DNA from 3 places in the Solibacillus kalamii genome. Region 3 is predicted to be linked to each of the others. Evidence: riboswitches for the same ligand, from Rfam matches in the RefSeq annotation. Region 3 holds a riboswitch; each other region holds the start of a gene.
The links. A riboswitch is a leader RNA that binds a small molecule or an ion and turns the genes downstream of it on or off. The one in region 3 is predicted to bind S-adenosylmethionine.
Positions count from the first base shown of each region.

Region 1 (5,515 bases), on a different contig from region 3:
CGCTGCCCCTCTCATTATTGAAGACGAAGTAACAGTAGGTCATCAAGTTACATTACATAGCTGTACAATTAAAAAACGCGCTTTAGTTGGTATGGGTTCCATCATACTGGATGGGGCCGTTATAGGCGAGGGAGCATTTATTGGTGCCGGCAGTCTTGTACCACCCGGAAAAGTGATTCCTCCCAATTGTTTAGCGATGGGACGCCCAGCAAAAGTCGTACGTGAAGTGACAGCAGAAGATCGCGCAGATATGGATCGGATAATTTCTGAATATGTGGCAAAAGGGCAATACTATAAATCACTTCAAAAATAATTTAACAGTCATACCCCTCTTTGAATCTTATAAATCTATACCTTATTAAAAGGAATCTTATATGAGATCATAAAAAAGGAGCTATCCATTAAACTGGATGCTCCTTTTTATTATATTAAATTCCTGCTTTTGCTTTCAATTCAGCCGCTTTATCCGTACTTTCCCATGGCACATTTAAATCTGTGCGACCGAAATGTCCGTATGCTGCTGTTTGCTTATAAATCGGACGACGTAAATCAAGCATTTTAATAATGCCCGCAGGACGTAAATCAAAGAGCTCACGTACCCAGTTCACGATTTTTGATTCTTCTACTTTTCCTGTACCGAATGTATCAACCGCGATTGATACAGGTTGTGCAACACCGATTGCATACGCCAGTTGCACTTCAGCACGGTCAGCTAGGCCAGCTGCTACAATGTTTTTAGCAACATAACGTGCTGCATATGCTGCAGAGCGGTCAACTTTTGTCGCATCCTTACCGGAGAATGCTCCGCCACCATGACGCGCATAGCCGCCGTAAGTATCAACAATAATTTTACGACCTGTAAGACCTGCATCCCCTTTAGGTCCGCCGATTACGAAACGACCTGTTGGGTTGATGAAGTATTTTGTTGCTTCATCCAATAATTGAGCAGGAACAACCGGTTTAATAACGTGCTCTTTAATATCTGTTTGAATTTGTTCTAATGTTGCTTCTTCATCATGCTGTGTTGAAATAACGATTGTATCCACACGAACAGGTTCATTGTTTTCATCATATTCGATTGTTACTTGTGTTTTACCATCCGGACGTAAATATTCCAATTCTCCTGATTTACGTACTTCTGTTAAACGACGTGCTAATTTATGAGCTAAAGAAATTGGCATCGGCATTAATTCCGGTGTTTCGTTACATGCATAGCCGAACATTAATCCTTGGTCGCCAGCACCGATTGCTTCCAGTTCATCATCTGTCATTGAACCTTCACGCGCTTCCAATGCTTGGTCAACACCTTGTGCAATGTCAGGTGATTGCTCTCCTACTGCTACTAGTACCGCAAGGTTTTCCGCATCAAAGCCGTACTTACCGCGTGTGTAGCCGATTTCTGCCACTGTATCGCGGATAATTCCTTTCATATCTACATAAGTAGAAGTTGTAATCTCACCAGATACTAATACTAAGCCTGTTGTTACCGTAGTTTCACAAGCTACACGTGCATTTGGATCTGCAGCTAAAATAGCGTCTAAAATGGCATCCGAAATTTGGTCACAAATTTTATCCGGATGTCCTTCCGTTACACTTTCTGATGTAAACAGTCGACGATTTGTCATGTCATTTCCTCCTAAATCACTTTGGCAATTGTTTTTTATTGATACGGTACTCATTACCCATGTCCGTTATATAAAGCAATTACGCAAATGCGTATCTACCTTTTAACGTCAAGCTATATTTGCTTTAACACGAGGGTCTGAAAGGCTGTAACTATATAATTTTCGCTCAGCACGAAATTGTAAAACAAAATAAAAAAAATCCTTTCTCTCATAGCCGTGTTCATCACACGTGAGGAAAGGATATTACGTTTCGTTACCTTTCACTCTTATCGTTCAAGGGAATTTTTGCCCTTGCATCAGGTTGGCACCAACACGTATAAAATATACGCAGGTTGCCGGGTTTCATAGGGCCTGCCCCTCCACCAGCTCGGGATAAGAGTATCCGTTCAATTAAACATCTTACGCAAAAAAACAAGTGCTGTCAACAAATTTTGACGTATTTCGCAATGTTTAAAATTCCGGAAAAAATAATTTGCAATTAGTATAGATTATTTCACTTAATGTGTTATACTATTTTTGAATTAGGAATCAACTCCCCTCTATAAGGGAATACTATAAAAAAGGATGGTATTTAATAGATGAATTCGGTAGAAATTGCTAACGAGCTGAAAGAACTTTTAAACGGGGAAAACATCAAAACTCAATTATCTGTTCCACAATTAGTTGAAAAAGCTACATCACGCGGAGAAGCCGTGCTGACTGTTGAAGGCGCATTACGTGCCCAAACAGGAAAATACACTGGCCGTTCTCCAAAAGATAAATATATAGTAAAAGAAGAAATTTGCAACAATAAAATCGATTGGGGCAAAGTTAACCGTCCGATTTCTGCAGAGGTATTTGATAAACTTTATGTGAAAGTTGTTAATTACTTAAAAGAACGTGACGAGTTATATGTATTCAACGGTTTTGCAGGTGCAGACAAAGAGTCTCAATTATCTATTAAAGTAATTAATGAATATGCATGGCATAATCTATTCTGTCATCAATTGTTCATCCGCCCAACAGCAGACGAATTGGCTAAACATGTTGCCGAGTTTACAATCGTATCTGCGCCAAACTTCAAAGCAGATCCTGAAGTAGACGGTACAGGATCGGAAACATTCATTATAACATCTATTGAAAAGAAAATCATCTTAATCGGCGGAACTGAGTACGCAGGTGAAATGAAGAAGTCAATCTTCGGTATTATGAACTACTTATTGCCTGAACAAGGTATCTTCCCAATGCATTGCTCTGCAAATGTTGGTGAAGGTGGCGATGTTGCATTATTCTTCGGTCTATCTGGTACGGGAAAAACAACATTATCTGCTGATAAAGATCGTAAATTAATCGGTGACGATGAGCACGGTTGGTCTGATAACGGCGTATTCAACATTGAAGGTGGATGCTATGCAAAAACAATCAACCTATCTGCTGAAAATGAGCCGGAAATTTATAATGCAATTCGCTTTGGTTCAGTACTGGAAAACGTTGCGGTAGACCCTGAAACACGCGAATGCGACTATGCTGACGGTTCATTAACAGAAAATACACGTGTCGCTTACCCAATCGACTATATTGACAATATTGTGTTACCATCAGTAGCAGGTCATCCAAATACAATCGTCTTCTTAACAGCCGATGCATTTGGTGTATTACCTCCTATTTCTAAATTGACAAAAGAGCAGGCAATGTATCACTTCCTAAGTGGTTTCACATCAAAACTTGCCGGCACAGAACGTGGTGTAACAGAGCCAGAACCAGTATTCTCTACATGCTTCGGTTCTCCATTCCTACCGCTTGCTGCAACAGTTTATGCAGAGCAATTAGGTAAGAAAATTGATGAGCACGGTTCACAAGTTTTCCTAGTAAACACTGGTTGGACTGGTGGCGAATATGGTGTAGGCAGCCGTATGAAGCTTTCTTATACACGTGCAATGGTTCGTGCTGCAATCGATGGTAAATTAAATAACGTTGAGACAACTCAAGATGCAGTATTTGGATTAAACATTCCAGTAGCCGTAGAAGGTGTACCATCTAGCGTATTAAATCCTCGTGATGCATGGGCAGATAAAGCTGCATATGATAAAAAAGCTGCTGAACTTGCTGATCTGTTCAAAAATAACTTCACGAAATTCGAGAATGTTGATGAAGCAATCGTTCAAAAAGGCGGCCCATTAGTATAATTTACTAATGACCAACGTTTATACAAACAAAAACAAACAGCATTTTCCTCTATGGGGAAAATGCTGTTTTTACTTTGTATAAAATAAGGTTTTCCCTTATTAATTTTGTTTCCTAGTTTTGTTCAGACTTCTTACTTTCTTGGCGTTTCATCCAATCACATAAGTTTTTCACAGTGTCACGGTTCAAGTTTGGAGGATAGTGATGCTTTAATCCGGATGAGAACCATGTCTCAACAGATTTTCCTTCCTTTTTTAAGTACTGCTCTAGTTTATATGCATGCTCAATATCCACATGCTGATCCTCTGTACCATGAATAATGAGTACCGGAGTTTGAAGTTTTTCGATTTCAAGTAGTGGTGTCCGGTCATCATAGTTTTCCGGTACTTTATTTGGTGTACCGCCAACAATCCTTTTCAAGCCGCGCCGCATATCCACCCGCTCCCAATATGTTGCTGTCGCATCCGATACACCTGCCCAAGTTACGAGCGATTTAATATCATCACGTAAAATCGCTGTCCACAATACCATTAATCCACCACGGGAAAAACCATACAAATTCACTTTGTCCACTTGAATAAACTGCTTCAGTACTTCTATACCGTTAATTGCATCATAACGGTCATCACCGGCAAATTCATCCTTACCTTCTCCCCCGCGATTTCCGCGATAGTACGGAGCAAATACTACAAAGCCTTGCATCGCAAATTGGGCAATACGTGCAGGTCTCACCATACCGATTGATTGGAGCCCCCCACGCAAATATAAAAGCGCTTCATATGTACCAGCCGCTTTTGGACGTGCCAATAATCCTTTTACACGCAGGCCTTGTGACCAATACGTAATTTCATCTAATCGGATATGGGGATTCGGTGATGGGTAATTGCGTATCGAAAAAATCTTACCATTGTCGTTCATGATTTTTCACTTCCTGCAACATCTTTTTCATTCCTGCATCCCGCATATAGAAGCTTAAATTCGGCAGTTTCCACAGCTCTTCTTCTGTCAGCCATAACATGCCTTCTGTTTCATGATCTCCTGTAAAAGGTTCAATGTCCTTTACTTTGGCAGTAAAAACTGCTTTGCAAAAGGGAATGTCATCATGCACGATGTAGTAGGCAAACCATTTTACATCTTCAATTACAACATTTGCTTCTTCATAAACTTCACGGATGGCCGCTTCGTATAATGTCTCTCCAGGCTCCTGCTTGCCTCCGGGAAACTCAACACCACGACGGTGATGAATCGTACATAACCATTTCCCTTCATATTGCACAAGGGCCAATACATGCTTCGGTTCAACTTCGAAAGGACCTTCATCAAATCTTAAATCTACTTTTAAATTATTTTCATCGATAAATGTAAACATCTTTTCGCTCAACTCCTATTATTAGTGTAACGAACAGATGTCTACGGTTCAATCAAATCGCCTAATTAGCGAGTAAAGTATGGCAGTTGCTCGACGAACCTTTTCGCTTCCTCGTCTCCAAATTCATGAATCAGGGCATATACCTTTTTAAGTCGGTGGTCGATTTCATGATTTAATCTGTCCAAATGATATGGAATAAACGGCATATGTGCACGGAAGGCATTTGACGCTTCCAGATGTTGCATCTGATCGAACAGCTTCATAAATACACGAGCCTTTTGCGGTTCCATTTTTAAAACAAATTCATACGAAGATCCAGGATGCAAATTGCATGTTAAATTGGCAACGGATACATAAA
Region 1 is NZ_NHNT01000015.1:78,928-84,442, forward strand. It holds gene CBM15_RS17455 (gamma carbonic anhydrase) at 1-313, shown strand, start outside; gene metK (methionine adenosyltransferase) at 429-1,625, opposite strand; SAM riboswitch class I at 1,889-2,004, opposite strand; gene pckA (phosphoenolpyruvate carboxykinase (ATP)) at 2,204-3,790, shown strand; gene CBM15_RS17470 (alpha/beta hydrolase family protein) at 3,903-4,706, opposite strand; gene CBM15_RS17475 (NUDIX hydrolase) at 4,690-5,157, opposite strand; gene CBM15_RS17480 (transposase) at 5,223-5,515, opposite strand, start outside.
Region 1: linked by a shared signal. The riboswitch ahead of metK (methionine adenosyltransferase) and the one ahead of CBM15_RS16870 (methionine ABC transporter ATP-binding protein) in region 3 are both predicted to bind S-adenosylmethionine.

Region 2 (5,515 bases), on a different contig from region 3:
ATCTGCTCCATGCTCGATTTTCTTTTCTAAACGGGCTACAGCACGGTCCAATACACGAACATTCGGATTAAAGGCAGCGGCTACCGAGAAATTTGCCTGTTTACGCAGCGATTTCCCAGTAAAAGAACCACCTTTATTTAACTGCTTAATTAGAGAGATCAGTTCCATTGATGAAACATCATATACGCTCGTCGCCCCCGGGAAATCCCCTACTTTTGTCGGGTCTCCTGTCACGACAAGAATATCATGAAGTTCCAGTGCATCAAGTCCCATTAAATGTGACTGAAGCCCAATTAAATTTCGGTCACGGCACGTTAAATGCGGCAATGAACGAATTCCGTGCTCTTTTAAAATCGCAGCCATCGCGATATTACTGATGCGCGGTGAAGCAAGTGAGTTATCTGCCATCATAATGACATCGGCTCCTGCTTTAGATAACTGTTTTGCCCCTTCTACAAATCCGTCAATTTCCAGATGACGTGGCGTATCCAGTTCCACTATAACTGAACGTTCACGTTTTGCTTTTTCGTGGAGCGGCTCCTGTTTACGCGGCTCCGGAATTCGGACAAATTGTGTAGACCTGTGTTTTTCTTCTTTTGTTTCAATTGGCTGCATATTCGCCAAACGTTTTTTTACGGCTGCAATATGCTTCGGTGTCGTCCCGCAGCATCCGCCAATTAAACGGACACCTTGGTTTACGAGTTCAACTGCTGCACGTGCGAAATAATCGGTTTCCGACTCATAAACTACTCGACCATCTTCAATGTCTAATAATGATGCATTCGGATAAGCTGATAAAAAAGCTTTATTCGGTAAATTAACCCCTTCAAATGCCTGAATTGTATGGAAAGGACCTAATCGGCAGTTACTCCCAACAATATCTGCACCTAACCTTTCCAAGTCTTGAAACGCTTCATTTAACGTCATTAAATTTTGAAGGACACCCGGTTCCTGCATCGTCACTTGAGCAATGATCGGCAAATCGGTCATCGAACGTAATAGATGGACACAATGCGATAATTCTTCAAAATCGTAATACGTTTCCAATAAAAATCCATCCGGTTCACCTGCTAGTAATACTTCCGCCTGTTCTTGGAACGCAGCTAAAATTTCATCTAATGTTGCATCACTTTTACGAATTCCCCGAATACCACCAATCGTTGCCAGAACATATTGCCCATCCAGGGAAGCTGCCCGCTTTGCGATCTTTAACGCCGCTTCATTAAACTCCTTCACACGATTTTCATAACCATAACGTGCAAGCTTAATGCGGTTAGCTCCATATGTATTGGTCTGAATAATATCTGCACCTGCCGCAATATATTCACTATGAATTTTCTCTATAATATCAGGACGGGCAATATTCATTTCTTCATGGCAATAATCCAACCCATATGAATAAAGAAGTGTCCCGATTGCTCCGTCGGCTGTTAAAACCCGTGTTTGTAATTCTTCAAGTAAACCCATTGCCTTCACTCCATCATTTACAGTATTTTCAGTATTTTAAAGATACAAAAAAGCCTTCTTTCATTAAAGAAAAGAAGGCATAGTAGTTATCGACTTAATCCCTTCTCATCTTCTGGCATTCGCCACTGGATTTAGCACCTGACTTAATGTTGGTTGCTGAAGTTTCATCGGGCCAGTCCCTCGACTTCTCTTGATAAGAAATAATATGAATTTTTGAAATATTTAAATGAATCATAACGTTATCTAATACGTCCGTCAATACCCTTTAGCTGAATGAAGTATTTCTTTACATAATTCGACTAATAATGTGTTCAGCTGTTTTTTTGCCGTTCTGAATACAAGCACCGATTCCTACTCCGAAATAGGCACATCCCGCTAATAGAACATTCGGGTAATCCGTTGCCAGTTGCTGTATAACTTTTGATAAGGCTTCATTATGCGCCAAATCATAGCGCGGCATTTGGTCAATCCACTTTGTTACATTAATGACAGTTGGATCCGCTTCAACACCTAAGCTGAGACGAATGTCTTCCAATGCAACTTTTGTCAGTTCTTCATCTGACATGGCTGCCAACTCTTCATAGTGCAGATTAATATCTTTATAAAACAGGCGAACGAGTAAATTGCCTTCTGCTGACGTATGCTTCCATTTACGGCTCGTCCATGTCGATGCATTACAAACTAAATCACTATTATGCGAAACGATAAAGCCGGTACCATCAGCCGGTAATATATCGTCCGGTACTTCAAAGCCAACATACATCGTTAAAGTAGATGCCGTCGTGAACTTTTTCAGCTGTTCCTCTAATGAATCATCCTGTATTACATGACGTACCGTCTCATTTGGAACGGCCAGTACAACAATATCTGCCAATATTGTTTCATCTTCCAGCACGACTTCATACTGGTCACCTTTTTTTAGAACTTGCTTTGTTACTGTATTTTTCATGAATTCAACTTCCGGCAGCTGTTCTTCTAAACGATTGATTAATGCTGATAAACCCGGACGGAAAGAAATAAACTTCTTATTCGCAGCTTTTTCGAATTGCTCGCGATGTGCCTCGAAGCCTTTAATAATCGATCCGTAGTTGTTTTTATAATCCACTAAATACGGCAATGTAGATGCCAGGCTTAATTGATATAAATCGCCTGAATAAACTCCTGCCAATACTGGGGCAATTTGCTTTCGAACAATTTCTTCACCTAAAAAATACTCTAAAAACGTACCGATAGAGCTTTCTTTAGTAAATTTAGTATTCGGGATTTCTAAATCCTGAAGGGCCCTTTTCTTTCCTTCTTCGGAAATTAACGTACTCGACATGAGCGATTCTACACTCATCGGAATACCGAATGTCGAACCCGCCGGAATAGCATGCAGCTCGTTATTCGTATGAATGTAGGAAATACCTGTTTCGTTATAGACAAGCTCTGATTCAAAATTAAGCTCCTTAATAAGCTCCAATACCCCTGGATGGCGTGCTACAATTGAATCAGCCCCTGTTTCCATAATAAATCCTTTATCGTATTCGGAATGAATTTTTCCGCCTAAATATGCGTTCTTTTCAATCAGTATTAACCGCGCTTCCACGTTTTGCTCATGCATTTTATTTTTCAGATAATGCATTGTACATAGCCCGGTAATCCCTCCACCTACAACTACTACTGTTTTCATATCCATTCTCTCCTATTTCGTTCGCTTCTCTTCTTATAGTATAAACTTTTTCATACGGAATATGGTCAGCTGGGTATTACAATTTTCAGAACCTCATAAGAAAAGCCACCCTACCTCGGACATATTCCCAGGTAGGATGGCCTCTATTTTACTTATAAGAAAGTTGCTTTGTCAGGGAAATTATTTCTGCTTCCAAAGATGTTGAACGTTTATCAAAATAACGTATACGTTCACTGCTGCGGTTTTCTAAATGTTTGTTAAGATCTAGCATATTTACAGCGTCGCTGGCAAATAGCTTTAAAGTACGAACACCAGATTCAATTTTCCGAACTTCTTTTCCATATACAAGTGCGGTATTGTCTGTTGTTTTACCTTTTTTCAATTCCAAAATATTCGTATTGATAAGCTCATCAATTTGATCGTAACGTTTGTTTTGTTTATCAGTCATCATTTGAATTTTTTGTTTGTATTTAATAACATCTTTATGGTCTAATCCAGTTTGGATATAGCTTTTTAAATATTCGACAATCGTACATAGCGTCGTCAGATTCTCCCGCTGTTCTAATAGCATTTGTTGTAGTTTTTGAATACTATCCTCATTATGATCAGAAGAGAATTGTTGGACTGCAAACATATACATAAAAATTCCCCCTTCTTAATACTTTCCCCTTATAATATATTTCCTATTTTTCATTAAAATTAAACCTATATTTATCAATGAAATAGGTCTAATTTATGACAAGGAAATAGAAAATCAAAACTTTTTAGTATCTATTACATTATTATTCATATATATCGTTATTTAGAACTTTTAGCTTTTCCCGCCACTTGGCAGCTTCTGCTATATCCCTCTGTTCGTAGTAGCTTACTACTTTTTTTGTTGCTTCCATGTCTCCCAGCAAGCTTGCTTTTTTATAGTAATGGATTGCTTTTTCATTATTTCGTGCTACCCCATGACCATTTTCATAGCAGTAGCCGATATTAAATGTTGCATCAACATGAAACTGTCCGCTCGCTTTTAAAAACCATTCCAACGCTTTTTCATTATCTTGCTGTTGACCGAGCTCTCCTGAAAAATAAATCATACCCATTCGGTACATTGCCTCTTCATCTTGCTTTTCTGCACTGCGGGAATAGTAAGTAAAGGCTTGTGATTCATCACATTCGGTACCCAATCCTTGTTCATACATGATCCCGAGTGTAAACATTGCTTCAGCAATACCGAATTGCGCAGCCATCTTAAACCAGCTGAGCGCTTGTTGCTCGTCGACTGCTGTTCCCTCACCGTTCAAATACATATCTGCTAAATTATTCATTGCATCAGGGTGGCCTAAATGTGCAGCACTTTTATAAAGTAAAAATGCCTGCTGCTCACTCCCTTTTTCACCAAGCTCCTCAAAATAGCAGTTTCCCAGTTCATACATAGCTTCTCTGTTCTGCCGCTCACTCGCCTTACACAGCAATCCGTACATTTCGTCATATTGACCATACTCTTTATATAATAAGGCAGTATTAACCATCGCCTGTTCGTCTCCATTACATGCTGAGATAAATTGCTCAAGCCACTTTTCCTCATGCTCTATTTCATGTTGTTTGAGCCATATTCTAAATTGACTTTGCTCCATATTGTTCACTCTTCTCTTTGCTGAAAATACTGCAGTAAATATTGTTTAAACTCGGATGCTGCTGGAGGCAAATAGCGATTTTTTGCCCATGAAACACAAACGGAGCGGTAGCAAGGCGGATCTAACTTCAAACGTTTTACTTTATAGTGGTCAAGCCCTTTAATATTCGGAATTACGGATATGCCCATTCCGGCACCAACAAATCCTGCTACTGTATGCATTTCTTCAGCAGCAAATGTTGTATTTAACACGATGCCCTGCTCTAAAAACAGCTCATCCACTAATTGACGGAGCGAATTTCCCTTTTTAATCGCAATAAACGGTTCATTCTTCACTTCATCATATTTAACAGCATCTTGCTGTGCTAACGGATGTGTTGTCGGGACAATGACAAAAAGTTCTTCCACAAATAATTCTTCCGTCTCTATTTCAATTACCCTTGATTCTATTTTTTGGGAAAGACATAAATCGATGGCCCCCTCTTCAAGCCGCTTTAATAAGCTTAACGAAGTCGCCTGCGTTAAAGAAAACTGCATGTTCGGAAACGCCTCGCTCGTTGAAGCAATCAGTTCTGGCACTATTTCCATACCTAGTGTATGAATAAAGCCAAATGACACTTCTCCAGAACCCGGTTTGATAATATCTTCAAATTCTTCTTTAATCCGATCGTATTCATCCAAAATGACATTGACACTTTGCAGAAAAAGCTCGCCAAAACGGTTCAGATAAATCGATCTTCCTTCACGGTTAA
Region 2 is NZ_NHNT01000018.1:15,103-20,617, reverse strand. It holds gene CBM15_RS18385 (bifunctional homocysteine S-methyltransferase/methylenetetrahydrofolate reductase) at 1-1,467, opposite strand, end outside; SAM riboswitch class I at 1,570-1,667, opposite strand; gene hemG (protoporphyrinogen oxidase) at 1,754-3,139, opposite strand; gene CBM15_RS18375 (chemotaxis protein) at 3,288-3,779, opposite strand; gene CBM15_RS18370 (tetratricopeptide repeat protein) at 3,922-4,764, opposite strand; gene CBM15_RS18365 (LysR family transcriptional regulator) at 4,770-5,515, opposite strand, start outside.
Region 2: linked by a shared signal. The riboswitch ahead of CBM15_RS18385 (bifunctional homocysteine S-methyltransferase/methylenetetrahydrofolate reductase) and the one ahead of CBM15_RS16870 (methionine ABC transporter ATP-binding protein) in region 3 are both predicted to bind S-adenosylmethionine.

Region 3 (5,515 bases):
ATCGCGAGCTGAATTTAGCTTTGCTTGGACCATTACCACCAAAAGACGAAGCAATCAATACAACCGTGCTGTTCAGCGAAAACATCCATGCTTTGTTGCCCGCAACACACCCACTAGCGAAAAAAGAATCGATTAACCTTGTTGATTTGCGTCATGATCAATTTGTACTCTTTCCTGAAGGTTATATTTTAAACAAAGTTGCCGTTGATGCGTGCCGCTCTGTAGGCTTTATGCCGAATATCACTACCGAGGGAGAAGATATGGATGCATTAAAAGGGCTTGTGGCTGCAGGAATAGGTGTGACACTTTTACCGGAAAGTTCACTCTATGATTCAACACCGCGCATGACCGTCAAAGTGCCGATCACCATACCTAATATAAGACGTACAGTCGGCATTATTGCACCAACATCAAGAGATCTTGCCCCATCCGAACAAGTATTTGTCGACTTTATATCAACTTTTTATTCACGATTAACACGATTCCAATAAAAGGCTTGGATAGAAGTAGAAGTTTCATTAGATATGGAGAAATCCCATTCTAGAATAGATAATTTTATGAAACGAAAAAAACCATTTTCTCCTAATTAGAGAAAATGGTTTCTTGGATTATTTTTATTCGCCTGAAACTGGTACTACAGAGCCGCCCCACTCTTCAACGATAAAGTCTTGAACTTCTTTCGAGCGTAATGCATCTACTAATGCTTTAATTTCTTTTGAATCTTCATCGCCAGATTTTACTGCAATGATATTTACATAAGGTGATTCACTAGACTCGATTGCGATTGAATCTTCCAATGGGTTAATGCCGTTATCGATTGCGAAGTTTGAGTTGATCAATACCGCATCCCCTTCTTCATTTTCGTACATTTGCACTAATAATTCAGCTGCAGTGTTTGCATCGAATTCGAAGTTTTTCGGATTATCTACGATGTCTTTTATTTCTGCTTTTGTTTTATCAATACCTTCTGCTAATGTAATTAAACCTTGCGCTTCAAGTAATGAAAGCATACGTCCATGGTCTGCCACTGAGTTAGAAAGTAAAATCGTTGCCCCTTCAGGAAGTTCTTCTAAAGATGAATATTTTTTTGAGTAAATACCGATTGGCTCGATGTGAATACCGCCAGCATTTGCAAAGTCATAATCGAAATCTGCTTTTTGTGCTTCGAAGTATGGAATGTGCTGGAAGTAGTTCGCATCTAGATCACCGTTATCTAAATCTTGGTTTGGAAGTACATAATCTGTATAAGTTTCGATTTCAAGCTCAATACCTTGTTCCTCTAAAATCGGTTTAACTTTTTCAAGGATAACTGCGTGTGGTGTATTCGATGCACCAACTACTAATTTTTCATCTTCTCCTCCACATGCTGCTAATGCAAGTACTGAAGCTCCTAAAATAACGCTTGATAATAACTTTTTCATTTGTTTTACCTACCCTTTTTTATTAGTTTGTTTTCGGTCCATCGAAACTTTTTCTATATTCTGATTATTTTTCGGATAGACGCGCACTTTTATAAAAGTTTGCGTCCATATCGTTTCGATGCACCAATATTTATAATTACGGCCTTAGAAGCCACTAACTATCGTTTATCCACTCTTGCTGTGATGAAATCCCCAATATATTGGATGATGAATACGACAACTAAAATCAATACAGTTGCCATTAAAGTCACATCTGTTCGGTTACGCTGGAAACCATCAAGGAATGCCAGGTTTCCTAAACCACCCGCACCAATGATGCCGGCCATTGCTGTATACCCTACTAAAGCGACAGCTGTAACAGTAATACCTGAAATTAATGCCGGTAAGCTTTCCGGAATCAGCACTTTCCAAATAATCGTAGAAGTTTTCGCTCCCATTGAGCGAGCCGCTTCTATAACACCTTTATCAATCTCTCTTAATGCAATTAACACCATGCGCGCATAAAACGGTGCTGCACCGATAATAAGCGCAGGTAATGCTGCATTGGCACCTCGGATTGTTCCAAGTAAAAACTTCGTAAATGGAATTAATAAAATGATCAAGACGATAAATGGGATCGAGCGGAAAATATTCACGAGTGACCCTGTCAAAAAGTGGACAATTTTATTTGCCCATAATTGATTGTCACTCGTTAAAAATAAGACAATACCAATTAGAAGTCCTAGTATAAATGTGATGACTGTCGCAACAGCCGTCATATAAATTGTTTCATATGTTGCTTCGAGCATTTTACCCCAATCTACGTTCGGAAATAATTGATTAAACATGCTCAATCACCTCCGCCTGAATTTCTTGCTTCGCTAAAAAGCTTAATGCTTCCCCGACTGCTTTTGGCTCGCCATCGATATGAATAAACAATGTACCAAACGAACCGCCCGTTGTATTTGAGATTTTGCCATGCACTATATTTACAACTACGTCAAATTGCTTAATCATTTGTGAGATGACAGGCTGTTCTGTCGTTGCCGCTGCAAATGTTAATTTAGCGATTTTGCCTTCTGGATAATTGGCTAAAATCTGTTCCAGTGATGCTTGCGTTTCCTGTGTTTCACCAGAAGCTTGCGACACGAAGTTTTTCGTAATTGGTGCTTGCGGATGTTGGAACACTTGTAATACATCTCCCTGTTCCACTACTTTTCCGGCTTCCATAACAGCTACTCTATTACAGATTTTACGGATAACATGCATTTCATGTGTAATGAGTACAATTGTAAGTCCGATGTTTTTATTAATATCAAGCAGCAATTCCAAAATTGAATCCGTTGTTTCAGGATCAAGTGCTGAAGTCGCTTCATCACATAAAAGCACTTCCGGATTGTTTGCCAACGCACGGGCAATGCCAACACGCTGCTTTTGACCGCCTGAAAGTTGAGAAGGATACGCTTTCCCTCTTCCTTTTAAACCAACAAGTTCAATTAGCTCTTCTACTCGTTTTTCACGATCAGCTTTTGAAACACCTGCTATTTCAAGTGGAAATGCGATGTTTTCTTCAACGGTACGTGACCAAAGTAAATTGAAGTGCTGGAAAATCATACTTATTTTTTGACGTGCTTCTCGTAATTTAGCCCCGGAAGCTTTTGCAATATCCTGACCACCTACAATGACAGAACCTGTCGTTGGCTTTTCCAAACCGTTCAATAGGCGAATCATTGTACTTTTACCGGCACCACTGTAGCCGATAATACCGTATATTTCTCCTTTGTTAATCGATAGGCTTACATTATCAACTGCCGTAAGCTTACCATTTTTCGTGTTATACACTTTTGTAATATTTTGTATATCAATCATCGGTTGTACTCCTTCTAAATTGAAATAACCTTCCTGCTATTTCAAAATCATGTTCTTTTTTCATCCAAAACATCCGCTGAATGAAAAAAACCTTTCTACCAAGACAAGTAGAAAGGTTTCACATACATTTATACGGTAAACCGTTCTCTCATCTTTCAAAGTTTACACTTTGTGTGAATTGGCACCTTTGCGTAATCGCTGGTTGCCGGGCTTCATAGGGCACTTCCCTCCACCTCTCTTTATAAGAGCAACGTTATTAAGTTTTATTATTATGAATGTTACTTTATCACGACAAAGTGACTACGTCAATTACTTTTTTAATATTTCATACAAAAACGGTACGGATTTAAATGCATAAATTTTATTCGTTAGTTCCCCGTTATCTGAAACGATTAAACAAGGTACACTTTCAATTTTCAGTTCATAAGGCAAATCCCCTAAATAATTGATATTTGCCATACCAAGCGGGAGATCTGGTAGTAATTTCTCAATTACTTCCAACATTTTTTCCGATACTTCACATGTGCCGCACATAGGCGTATATAGGAAAAATGCTGTCTGATCATATTGTTGCACGTTTTGTTCCCATTGCTGTTTCGTCCATTGTTCCATTATACTGTCATCCTTCTTTTACTAAAAATTTTGCTCGTAGTAAAATATCCCTTAAGATTTTAGTAGGTGTTTTTTCTACTTCAATGTATTCGTGAGGTATGATTAGCTGTTGTGCTTCAGGATATGCACGGTTCATCAGTTTACGTAATTTTTCACCGTTTTTATCTGCATCAAACATAGTGATAATTTCATCTTGCTCATAATCTTCCAATAAATCAATCAAATTCACTTCGCTTATTGTGCCATTTGTACAAATAATTGTCACGTCCTCTGCTAAAATCGGGATTAATCTCAACTTATCGGCACGTCCTTCCACAACAAGGCATTTTCCCATACGTACACGCTTCCTTTCAAAGTCACCTTTATGTATAGAATAACAAAAAAACACTAAAACCTTACTATAGAAGGCTTTAGTGTTTCATATTATTGTTCGATTAATGCAGTGTAAGCATCTGCGTCTAATAATTCTTCAACTTCCGCTTCACTTGTTAACTCAACAGTAACCATCCATGCATTACCGTATGGAGATTCATTAACGTATTCTGGGTTGTCCAGTAATTCTTCGTTGATTGCAACTACTTTACCAGAAAGTGGTGCATATAGTTCAGAAACTGTTTTTACAGACTCTACACTACCGAATGGCTGATCCTTTGAAATCTCATCGCCTACTTCAGGTAATTCTACGAATACGATATCACCTAATTCAGATTGTGCGAAATCCGTAATACCGATTGTTGCTTTACCGTCTTCAATTTTAACCCACTCATGCTCTTTTGAATAACGTAATTCTTTTGGTGTGCTCATTCGAAAACCTCCATGTTATATGTAGTACATTCAAGTTCATTTTGCCATATTTCGTTCGGAAATACAATGTGAATAACTGTTTATTTCCAAGTTTCTAAGAAGTCAGACTCCTTAAATCCTAAAGTTAATTTTTTACCATCTGTTACGATCGGTCGCTTAATTAACATACCATCTGATGCCAATAGCTCTAATTGCTCATCCTCGGACATTGTCGCTAATTTATCTTTTAGACCCAATTCACGATATTTCATACCAGATGTATTGAAGAATTTCTTTAACGGCACTCCACTTGCTTCATAAATAGCTTTAATCTCCTCTTTAGATGGTGTCTGTTCTACGATATGAATATTTTCATAGTCCACACCTTGCTCATCTAGCCACTTTTGTGCTTTTTTACACGTTGTACATTTTGGATATTGAATGAATTTTACTGTCATGTAAGTACTCCTTTTGCCCTGGATTTTCCTATATTGTAACGGATATAGAAGGACAAATCAAAAATGTGTTCGTATTAATGGCGTTTTTATGGATATGGGTTTTATTAGAAGATTTGTGATGATATTAGAACATGCTGGTCGTATTTTAGAAGAATGGTTTCGCTTATTTGAAACTTTGGCGGTCATATTAGAAGAAAGGAAACTTATATTAGAACTTCCGAGATATATTAGATCATGTAAAAATATATTAGAACATTTTACGTTTTATTAGAACAGCATAGAAAAATCGGGTGCAGTGTCATGCACCCGATTATAGTATTTTATTAAACTACATACTTTTCTGCTTCGATTAATTTCACTGAAGCTTCACGTTTTTTCGGAATTAAGTTGTAA
Region 3 is NZ_NHNT01000014.1:47,745-53,259, forward strand. It holds gene gltC (glutamate biosynthesis transcriptional regulator GltC) at 1-491, shown strand, start outside; gene CBM15_RS16860 (MetQ/NlpA family ABC transporter substrate-binding protein) at 615-1,421, opposite strand; gene CBM15_RS16865 (methionine ABC transporter permease) at 1,580-2,248, opposite strand; gene CBM15_RS16870 (methionine ABC transporter ATP-binding protein) at 2,241-3,269, opposite strand; SAM riboswitch class I at 3,415-3,517, opposite strand; gene CBM15_RS16875 (thioredoxin family protein) at 3,579-3,881, opposite strand; gene CBM15_RS16880 (toprim domain-containing protein) at 3,889-4,215, opposite strand; gene gcvH (glycine cleavage system protein GcvH) at 4,305-4,685, opposite strand; gene CBM15_RS16890 (arsenate reductase family protein) at 4,766-5,122, opposite strand; gene CBM15_RS16895 (acyl-CoA dehydrogenase family protein) at 5,446-5,515, opposite strand, start outside.